DNA from 4 places in the Neorhizobium sp. T6_25 genome. Region 3 is predicted to be linked to each of the others. Evidence: riboswitches for the same ligand, from Rfam matches in the RefSeq annotation. Region 3 holds a riboswitch; each other region holds the start of a gene.
The links. A riboswitch is a leader RNA that binds a small molecule or an ion and turns the genes downstream of it on or off. The one in region 3 is predicted to bind cobalamin.
Positions count from the first base shown of each region.

Region 1: another riboswitch for cobalamin. It lies ahead of C5L10_RS16240 (DUF1636 domain-containing protein); the one in region 3 lies ahead of C5L10_RS01820 (ABC transporter substrate-binding protein).
Region 2: another riboswitch for cobalamin. It lies ahead of bluB (5,6-dimethylbenzimidazole synthase); the one in region 3 lies ahead of C5L10_RS01820 (ABC transporter substrate-binding protein).
Region 4: another riboswitch for cobalamin. It lies ahead of C5L10_RS09160 (aromatic ring-hydroxylating dioxygenase subunit alpha); the one in region 3 lies ahead of C5L10_RS01820 (ABC transporter substrate-binding protein).

Region 1 is NZ_PVBL01000010.1:170,046-172,239, forward strand. Features, by position in the region: gene cobW (cobalamin biosynthesis protein CobW) at 1-669, opposite strand, end outside; gene C5L10_RS16240 (DUF1636 domain-containing protein) at 666-1,076, opposite strand; cobalamin riboswitch at 1,184-1,423, opposite strand; cobalamin riboswitch at 1,483-1,712, shown strand; gene C5L10_RS16245 (CbtB-domain containing protein) at 1,749-1,925, shown strand; gene C5L10_RS16250 (CbtA family protein) at 1,939-2,194, shown strand, end outside.
Region 2 is NZ_PVBL01000022.1:115,032-117,225, forward strand. Features, by position in the region: gene C5L10_RS24495 (hypothetical protein) at 1-411, shown strand, start outside; gene bluB (5,6-dimethylbenzimidazole synthase) at 412-1,098, opposite strand; cobalamin riboswitch at 1,179-1,364, opposite strand; gene C5L10_RS24505 (TolB family protein) at 1,392-2,194, opposite strand, start outside.
Region 3 is NZ_PVBL01000001.1:404,191-406,384, reverse strand. Features, by position in the region: gene C5L10_RS01820 (ABC transporter substrate-binding protein) at 1-938, opposite strand, end outside; cobalamin riboswitch at 1,331-1,525, opposite strand; gene aztD (zinc metallochaperone AztD) at 1,732-2,194, opposite strand, start outside.
Region 4 is NZ_PVBL01000005.1:196,378-198,571, reverse strand. Features, by position in the region: gene C5L10_RS09160 (aromatic ring-hydroxylating dioxygenase subunit alpha) at 1-895, opposite strand, end outside; cobalamin riboswitch at 998-1,229, opposite strand; gene C5L10_RS09155 (DUF6656 family protein) at 1,395-2,009, shown strand; gene C5L10_RS09150 (L-threonylcarbamoyladenylate synthase) at 2,043-2,194, shown strand, end outside.

The sequences.
Region 1 (2,194 bases), on a different contig from region 3:
GGCCGGATCGATGGCGCCGTTGGCGGCCGAGACGATCTTCACGGCACGCGGCAGATGCGCGGACACGCGATCCCTGGCGGTCGCGAGGCCGGCGGCATCCAGGAGGTCGCTCTTGGTGAGCACGATCATGTCGGCGCAAGCCACCTGGTCCTCGAACACTTCCTCGACCGGATCGTCATGGTCGATCGAACCGTCCGCGTCGCGCTGCGCTTCCAGCGCCTCGTGATCGTCGGCGACGCGGCCTTCGGCGAGTGCCAGTCCGTCGACCACGGCAATCACCGCGTCGACGGTCACTCGGGCTTTAACGTCAGGCCACTGGAAGGCCTGGACGAGGGGCTTCGGCAGCGCGAGGCCGGAGGTCTCGATGAGAATGTGATCGACGCGAGGTTCGATCGCCAGGATCCGGTCGATCGCCGGCACGAAATCGTCCGCCACGGTGCAGCAGATGCAGCCGTTGGCAAGCTCGATGATGTTGTCTTCCGGGCAGCTTTCGATGCCGCAGCCCTTCAGGACGTCTCCGTCGATGCCCACATCGCCGAATTCGTTGACGATGATCGCCAGCCGCTTGCCCTTCAAGTTTTCGATCAGGTTGCGGATCAGCGTGGTCTTGCCGGCGCCTAAGAACCCGGTAACGACGGTGCAGGGAACGCGGTCGAACGAAACGCTCATGATGGCATGTCCTCGTGGTGATGAAAGGGTGGAATACGGGCCGTCATGCCCTTGCCGCGCAGGCAGGTCGGGCGGCCGCGAAGGGGAAGGAAGCCGCGTTCGTCCTCGGCCAGCATCATCGCGCCGGTGACGATATCCTCGACATTGTCGAGCGACAGGTGGCCGAAGACATAGGACCAGCCGCTCTTGTGATTAAACGCGGCACTCGGGCTTTTTTCGCAATTGGCAAGGCAGGTGACCGGCTTTACCGCGAGCGGCTTGCCGCTTGCTGCCTCGCGCAGCGCCGCGATCAGTGCGATGCCCGGCCGGATTTCGCCGTCGGACGCATCACGGCAATTGGTGCAGACGAAAATCGTCACATCTGCCGGGCCGGCGGTTGCCGGATCATCTGGTCGGTGGTCACTCATCGGTCAGCCGCGTTCCCGCCGGGGTCGAAAAAATCGGGGCGCGGAGCAGAAGGTCGAAATCCCTCTGCGGTGATCGAGAAACTTCCTCCGGAGCACCCCGCCCGGTGAAGCAAAATTAATCGGACGGCAGGTCTCCTGGCTCGCGGGTCATCGCCATTTGCCCGCCTTCCCAGGATACCGTTGGCCGGATTTCCCAGTGGCTTGACGGCCAAATGGCCGTTTTAGGCAATGGCTCGCCGCCTACAGTTGCGGGGGCAGCCGCGGCATTGATCCTGAAAAGGGATCGCACCGCATTCTCTCTTAGCCCTCCCCGTTGCCGGAAAGGGACCATCTCTCTTCAACTAAGCCCGGTCGCAGGCCCATGTCAATGCGTCGCAAAGGCGATTGCCGTCACGCCGAATTCGTCTATAGTGACCGAGCCTATGGTGCCCGAAAGGGTTTTAGAGGGAATGCGGTGCGACGGATTTCTGCCGTCCAACCCGCGGCTGCCCCCGCAACTGTAAGCGGAAAGTCTTCGACCAAAACGGCCGTCCGGCCGTCAAGCCACTGGGAAATCCGGCCAACGGTATCCTGGGAAGGCGGGAGAAGGCGTCCGATCCGCGAGCCAGGAGACCTGCCAGAGGCGGCAAAGAACGTGAACGGCCCTCGGGTGGAGGGCGAAAGGACGAGACCATGGTTACGAATTCTGCTGCAGCTGCAGTCAGCCTCTCCGCTTCGAAAATCATTCCCCTCAGCATGACGGCCTTGCTCGGCCTGTTCATCGTCGGCTTTGTCGGCTTCTCGCATCTGGAAGTCGTCCATAACGCCGCGCATGACACGCGCCACTCGCTCGCCTTCCCCTGCCACTGAGGAGTTCTCCCCAATGTCGTTGTTTCGCAACATCGTCTTCACGGCGGTGATCGCCGGGCTTTTGTCCGGACTGCTGCTGACCGTGATGCAGAGCTTCTCCACCGTGCCGCTGATCCTGCAGGCGGAAGTGTTCGAGAATGCCGCGCCCGAGGCGGGCCACAGCCATGATGCTGCACCGGCCGCAGGTGCCACGGCATCCGCCGCCGAGCATCACCACGGTGAGGAAGCCTGGGCTCCCGCCGATGGCTTCGAGCGTTTCATCTATACTG
Region 2 (2,194 bases), on a different contig from region 3:
CAGATGCGGGATGCGCTGGAAAGAATGGAACAGAGCCGCGACGCGCTGGCGGCGGAACGGAACAGTTCGCGGCAGATGATCCTGCCCTCGGAAGAGCGGAATGCCATTCTCGCCGCCATTCGCGAACAGCGCTGCATCCCCTCCTTCGAGCCGCTGCCGCCTGTTGTCGATGACCGCCGAAAGGTGCCGGGCATCGAACTTCCGAGAGAAGAGCAGCCCTATTCCGGGATCACCAAGCTGCAGACCCGCCCGCAAAAGCCGCAGGCCGCGGTCCAGCCGCCCGCTCCACCGCCGCAGGAGCGGCCATACGATCCAAACAAGAAGGTGCGCACCGTCGGGCCGGCTTTCCTGCCCGAAGCGGATATCGACCTCAGCAATCCGAAATCGGCAGGACCGCAGCCGCAGCAGTGATCAACGGTTATCCCAGCGATCCTGAAAGATCAGCTCCTCCAGCGCCAACCGCTGGCGCCAGCCCTTGAGCGCCAATTCCGGCTCGGCATAGAGTTGATCGACATAACCGAGGCATAGCCACGCGACGATCTCGACGCGGTCGGGAACGCCCAGCAGCGCACGCACGTCCTCCTCGCGAAAAATGCTGACCCAACCGACACCGACGCCCTCGGCCCTTGCCGCAAGCCACAGGTTCTGCACGGCGCAGACCGTCGAATAGACGTCCATGCGCGGATTGTGGGTGCGGCCGAGCACCACCGGGCCGGCACGATCCGGATCGCAGGTGACGCAGATCGAGAGCGGCGCCTTGACGATGCCTTCGAGCTTGAGGCTGCGATAAAGGTCGCGGCTCTCCTCCGGAAACATCTCCACGGCTTCGTCATTGGCGCGCGAAAAGGCGGCACGAGCCGCCTCCCGCAGCGCCGGATCGCGGATGAGGATGAAGTTCCAGGGCTGCATGAAGCCGACCGAGGGTGCCGAATGCGCGGCGCCCAGCAGCCGCTTTACCAGGTCGTCCGGCAGCGGATCGGGCAAGAACTGGTCGCGCACGTCGCGGCGCGTCTCGATCGCCCTGTAGACGGCCGCACGCTCGGCCTTCGAAAATTCACCGGCAGGCAGCAAGGCATGCGCGAAAGGATCAGGTTGCATCGTTTGTCCCCAACAATGCCGTTGCTCCCTTGCCTTTCAGAAGCAAGGAGAGGTCCGAAACCTTTCCGCCGTCCGCGCGGGGTCGGTCTATCGTGTCAGGCCGGTCTTCTGACTTGGCTTCATCCGCCTCAACCGCCGCCTTCCCGGTTTCCCAGTGGCTTATCCTGCGGCCGAGCATCCACCTCACAGCGTTGGGCACGTTCCGGTTCCACCCCGGATTCCCGATTCTCCGGCTTGTCGCCGGCACCTGACGGGATCGGTTATGCCCTCACGCCATCCTCGGCGCAAGGCGCTCATGCGACGGGAAAATAGCGCACATAGGCAAACTCATCGCCATCAGGCGACCAATTCGGCGAGTTCATCGTGCCCTGCCCGCCGAAGAGCTCGAAAAGCGTTTCGACATTGCCGCCGTCCATGTCCATCAGCCTGATGCGGACGTCGAGATCGCGCGGGTGATCGAAGACATCGGCATCGTAGGAGACAAAGACGAGCTTGTCACCCTTCGGTGACGGATGCGGAAACCAGTCGCCGTAACCGCCGTCGGTGATCCGCTCGGCCATGCCGCCGGCGGCCGGAACGCGCCAGATCTGCGTCAGCCCGCTGCGACTGGAATTGAAATAGATCCATTTCCCATCCGGCGAATAGTCCGGCCCGTCATTGCGGCCCTCGCCGAATGTCAGCCGCGTCTCTGCGCCACCTTCGATGCCGATCGTATAGATGTCGAACTCGTCGCCGCGGATGCCGCAATAGGCGAAGCTTTTTCCGTCAGGCGACCAGCCATGCCAGTAGGACGGCAGGTTCCGGGTCACCAGCCTCGGCACGCCGCCACCGGCGGCGGAAAGCACATAGATCGCCGACTTGCCGAACTCCACCTTGTCGGAGATGGCGATCAGCGAACCGTCCGGCGAAATGCCGTGGTCGTTGTTGCATTGGCGGGCAAAGCCGGTATCGACCAGTTCAGGCCCGTCATCACCCTCCGGTGACAGACGATAGATCAGGCCCTCGCTGTTGAGCATCAGGTAACGCCCGTCGGGCGACCAGTTGGGCGCCTCGAACAGAGCTTCCGTCTGCCAGACCACCCGCATCGTCCTCGTCC
Region 3 (2,194 bases):
TCGGTCGGACGGGCCTGCCTGCCGGCAAAGGGGAAATAGGCGGCATAGGCACCGGTCGCGGGTTCGCCGCCGTTGATCGCGGCTGCAAGCTCCTTGCGGTCGAAGGCCAGATCGATCGCCCGGCGTACCTTCACGTCAGCCATCAGCGGCCGGGCGGTGTTGAAGAAAGCAAGATACTGGTATCCGACCGGGAACGACTTGATCGTCAGGTCCGGATTTGTCTTGAGCCGGGTAACGACCTCCGACGGCAAGCCGAAGGCCATGTCGAGTTCGCCTGCTTCCAGCGCCAGCGTCAGGGTCTGGGCATCACCGAACTTGCGGAAATTGACCGGCGAACGCTCATCGGCGCCAGCGAAATGCACGTTGGGCTCCAGCGTGATCGAGGCATCCGTCTTGAAGGCGGAGATCCGGTAAGGACCACTGAAGACGGCATTGCCGGCCTCGGCGGGTTTGTAGGCAATCAGCGGCCATTCGGCGAAGAGCGCCTGAATGAACGGCACCGGCTTTTCGGTCGTCACCTTCAGCGTCAGGTCGTCGACCGCCTCGAAGGTCAGCTTGCCGCCGGTCGCGAGCGTCGCCTTGTTGATGGCGAACGTGGTATCGAAACCGGCTGCCAGTGCCCTGGCGGTGACAGGCGTGCCATCGGAGAACCGGCGGCCTGGTTTCAGGGTCACGGTCCAGGTCAGGTCTGCGATGCGCTCCGCCTTCGCGGCCAGCTCCGGCACGAGCTTGCCGTCCCGATCGACGGTGAAGAGATTCTCGCCGACGCCATGGCTGACCAGCGCCCAGCCGTTCGAGCCCTTGGCCGGGTCCGTGCCGCTGGTGATGTAGGTGGCACCGACGCGAAGCGGCTCGCCTGCGAAGACGGTGCCTGCGGTGGCAAAGGTTGTGGCGGTGAGCCAGGCGGCGGCCAGGCGCGATAAAGTCTGCGACCTCAATTGTCTCTCCTCTTGTTCTGTTCGGATGGGGTGCGAAGCCGCTGCTTGCGGCCTGTTGGATGATAGGCGAAGTCCTCGACGATGCGGCAGCTAAGCGACCAGATTGGACCGCTTGGCGCAGCGAGGGGGTTCCCTGTTCGGTAAAGGCGAAGCGCACCGTTCCGGCCCCGGTCATGCCGGCCGCAAGCTCCGCGAGCCGCTGCATTTCCAGATGCGGTGATGCCGCAAAGGCGGATTTGCCGATCAGGAGGACGGCGCGCCCGGATACGTGCTGGGAAGATAATCCCTGTGTTTTCACTGCCTTCGTCTCACTCAAGGAGGAGCAGCAAAAATGAAGGTTGCGGCAGGCACGATGGCCCGACGAACCGTCATTCCTGTGGCACACCCCGACCACGGAACTTCTATCGTCAGGCAGGTCTCCTGGCTCGCGGGTCAAAGCCGTCATCGCCCGTCTTCCCGGCATTGGCTGCCAGTGACATGTTGGGCGAACGGCTCACCGCTCACAGTTGCGGGACAGCTCCGGTTTTGACCGGATTCCCTCTTAGCTTCCATCGCGAGATGGAAGAACCTTGACGCCGCGAACTTACACTCCCTCTGCCGACTGTCAACGGCGCCGCTTCATGCCGCATCACGCGGCTCGTCGTTCCCAAGGTGCGAAAAGGATCCGGAAGATTCGCCAAAGGTCAGGCAGGAAGACAGGCTGTCGATCAGGCGCCGGCTGCTGCATCGTCATCTCCTGAACGGATCCTGGTCCGGAACTGCCGTGGGAATTCCGGACCCAAACGCTACCGCGTCAATGCGATGCTCCGGAGCCGCCGACGGCAACGATCGTAAAGGGTTTTCCTTCGACGGGAATCGTCCGGACCTCCTTCAGGCTCTCCGTATCGACGACGCGAACCAGCGAGTGCCGCGGATCGGTAATGACGATATGGCCGTCCGCAACGGCAAGACGCGGCCGCGGATCACGCCAATGGCCGTCCTTGCTGTAGGGCTCGGTGACCTTGGCCTTGCGAGCGATCTCGCCCTTGATCACGTCCAGCACATGAAGATCGCCGTCCTCGGTCAGGATGTAGGCATTGCGCGGCGTTGCCGGATCCAGCAGGAAATCGACGCGGCGGGTAGGCAGGGCGATCAGCCGGAAGTGCTCCTCGGCGTCCGGATCGATCAGGACGATTTTGTCCTCGCCGTAGTTGCCGAGGAAGAACTGCATCGCCTTGCCACCAAGCAAGGTCCCGGTGCTGCCCTTTGGCAGGTCT
Region 4 (2,194 bases), on a different contig from region 3:
GGAAGAGCAGCATGGTGCCGATCGAGTTGATCGTCACGTCCTCGGAGAGTTTGCGCTGCACGGCGTTGCGGCCGCTCATCGTATAACTCTCGGCATCCTCGATCAGCGGCATGCGCGCGACGCGGAACTGGCCGGTCTCGTCCATGCGGAACTCGCTCGGCAACCCGGCCTCCTCGCAACGCTGCCAATGGGCGGCGATGACCGGATCGTCCTTGGCACCCTGGACGCCGGTCGCAGTCGGCGATTCCGGATAGGTGCGGCAGAGCTCCGGGTGGTTGGCGGCGCAGTGGTAGCACTCGCGGTTGTTTTCCCAGACGAGCTTCCAGTTGCCCTTCTCGATAATCGTCGACTGGTGCGCGACCTTGGCTTCCGAGAGGCGATGCGGGGCCATATAGGGCTCGATCGCCGCACGAACCGGCGCGAAATCCGGCGCCTCGTTGGCAAGGCAGATGAAGATAAAGCCCGCCACGCTTTCGCAATGGACCTTCTTCATGCTGAACTGGGTCTTGTCGAAGTCCTGGCCCATCTGGCGGCCGACCAGAAGCGAGCCGTCCAGCTCGTAGGTCCATTGATGGTAGGGACAGACGAGCCGGACCGCCGAGCCATGCTCCTTGGTGCAGACGCGGCTGCCGCGATGGCGGCAGGTATTGTGCAGCGCCCGAATCTGGTTGTCGCGGCCGCGCACGACGACGACCGGATAATCGCCGATCTGCAGGGTGAAATAGGCTCCCGCCTTCGGCAGCTCGCAATCATGCCCGACGAACAGCCAGTCGCGATACCAGATCATTTCCAGATCGAGCTTGAAATAGGCGGGATCGGTATAGAAGGGTTGTTCGAGGCTGAAGCCTTCACGACGGTTCTTGAGCTGCCGCAGGGCCTGATTGCGAATTTCCATATTATCTTCCTCGTCAATGTGGACAGCGGAAGGACATGGAAATGCCGGCCGGCCTTCAAGGCCCACCCCAACACCCTGTCCCGAACGCCCGCCGCGTCCGGTCGTCATTTTTGATCCCAAGGCTGGTTTCCGGGCTCAGGAGCTGTCCGTTGCGGGACGGGCTCGGCGCCTTCCCGGGCGGCCTTTTCGGCTCTTTCCCAGTGGCCTCTACCAAGCTTTGTTGCTCCACCACCGTTGCGGGGGCAGCGCCGGATTAGGGTTTCTAAAGACCCCTGCCGGCTTCCCAATTCTCCGCCTTCCCTAGTCAGGCGGCACCTCAAGATCGAGGCGGATATAATCATCGAGCGAGCGTGTCGCATAGGCGACATTGCGACATCGGCAACCGCGTTGGCGACAGCGGCGAAACGGCCCAAAATGCAACACTCCAGCCCCGCGAAAGCGAAACCTGTCATTAAGGGATAAGCCATAAAATCCCGGCGTGAATGGGAGCGATGCCACCGTGCAGGCCAAGGGAAAGATCCGTTACTACAAAGCTCCTCCACCACCGCCTCCGGCGCCGGTGGTGGTGAAGACTGCTTCCCATTCCGAATTTCTCCGGACGGGGCGCATCGCCCGCTACAATCCGATCTGGCTGCCGGAAGAGCGCCGCTATCTCACCCATAACGAAGTCGCCGAGCGCACGGGCAAAAGGCTCGAGGCGGCCGGCGAGACGAGCCACAACCGGATCAACTCCTTCCATCGCTCGATCAAGTTTCCGAAGATCATCTTCCACCACACGCTCGATGAACGGCCGCATCTCGGCTATTGCCATGTCACCGCGGCAAGAACGTTTCTTCCACGCGGCGGCCCGGTAAGCTGGTCGTTCTATATCGCCAACTTCTTCTCCAAGATCGGCGAGGAAGAGACGTTCTTCGAACATATCAGCCCGGCCTATTCGCGCATGTATTTTGCCGTCGCTGTCGAACGCGAGGCGGGTCAGCCGCTGCAGATCAACCGCACGATCCGCAAGAACGGCCTTCTGTTCCAGACCAATGATCCGATGGAAGCCATCAAGAATGTCCTGATGCTTGGCACTTCCAACGAAATGCTCCGCGAGATCATCAAAAAGCTTTGAAGACGCCCGGGTCCGCGTTATTGACGGGCGGATATGACGGCTCAAATCATCGACATCACCCGGGATCACGACGGTGCGCTTGCCCAAGCCTGCACCGTCCTTGGCGACGGCCTTCCCGTGGCGATCCCGACCGAGACGGTCTACGGACTTGCGGCCGACGCCACCAATCCCGCCGCCATCACCCG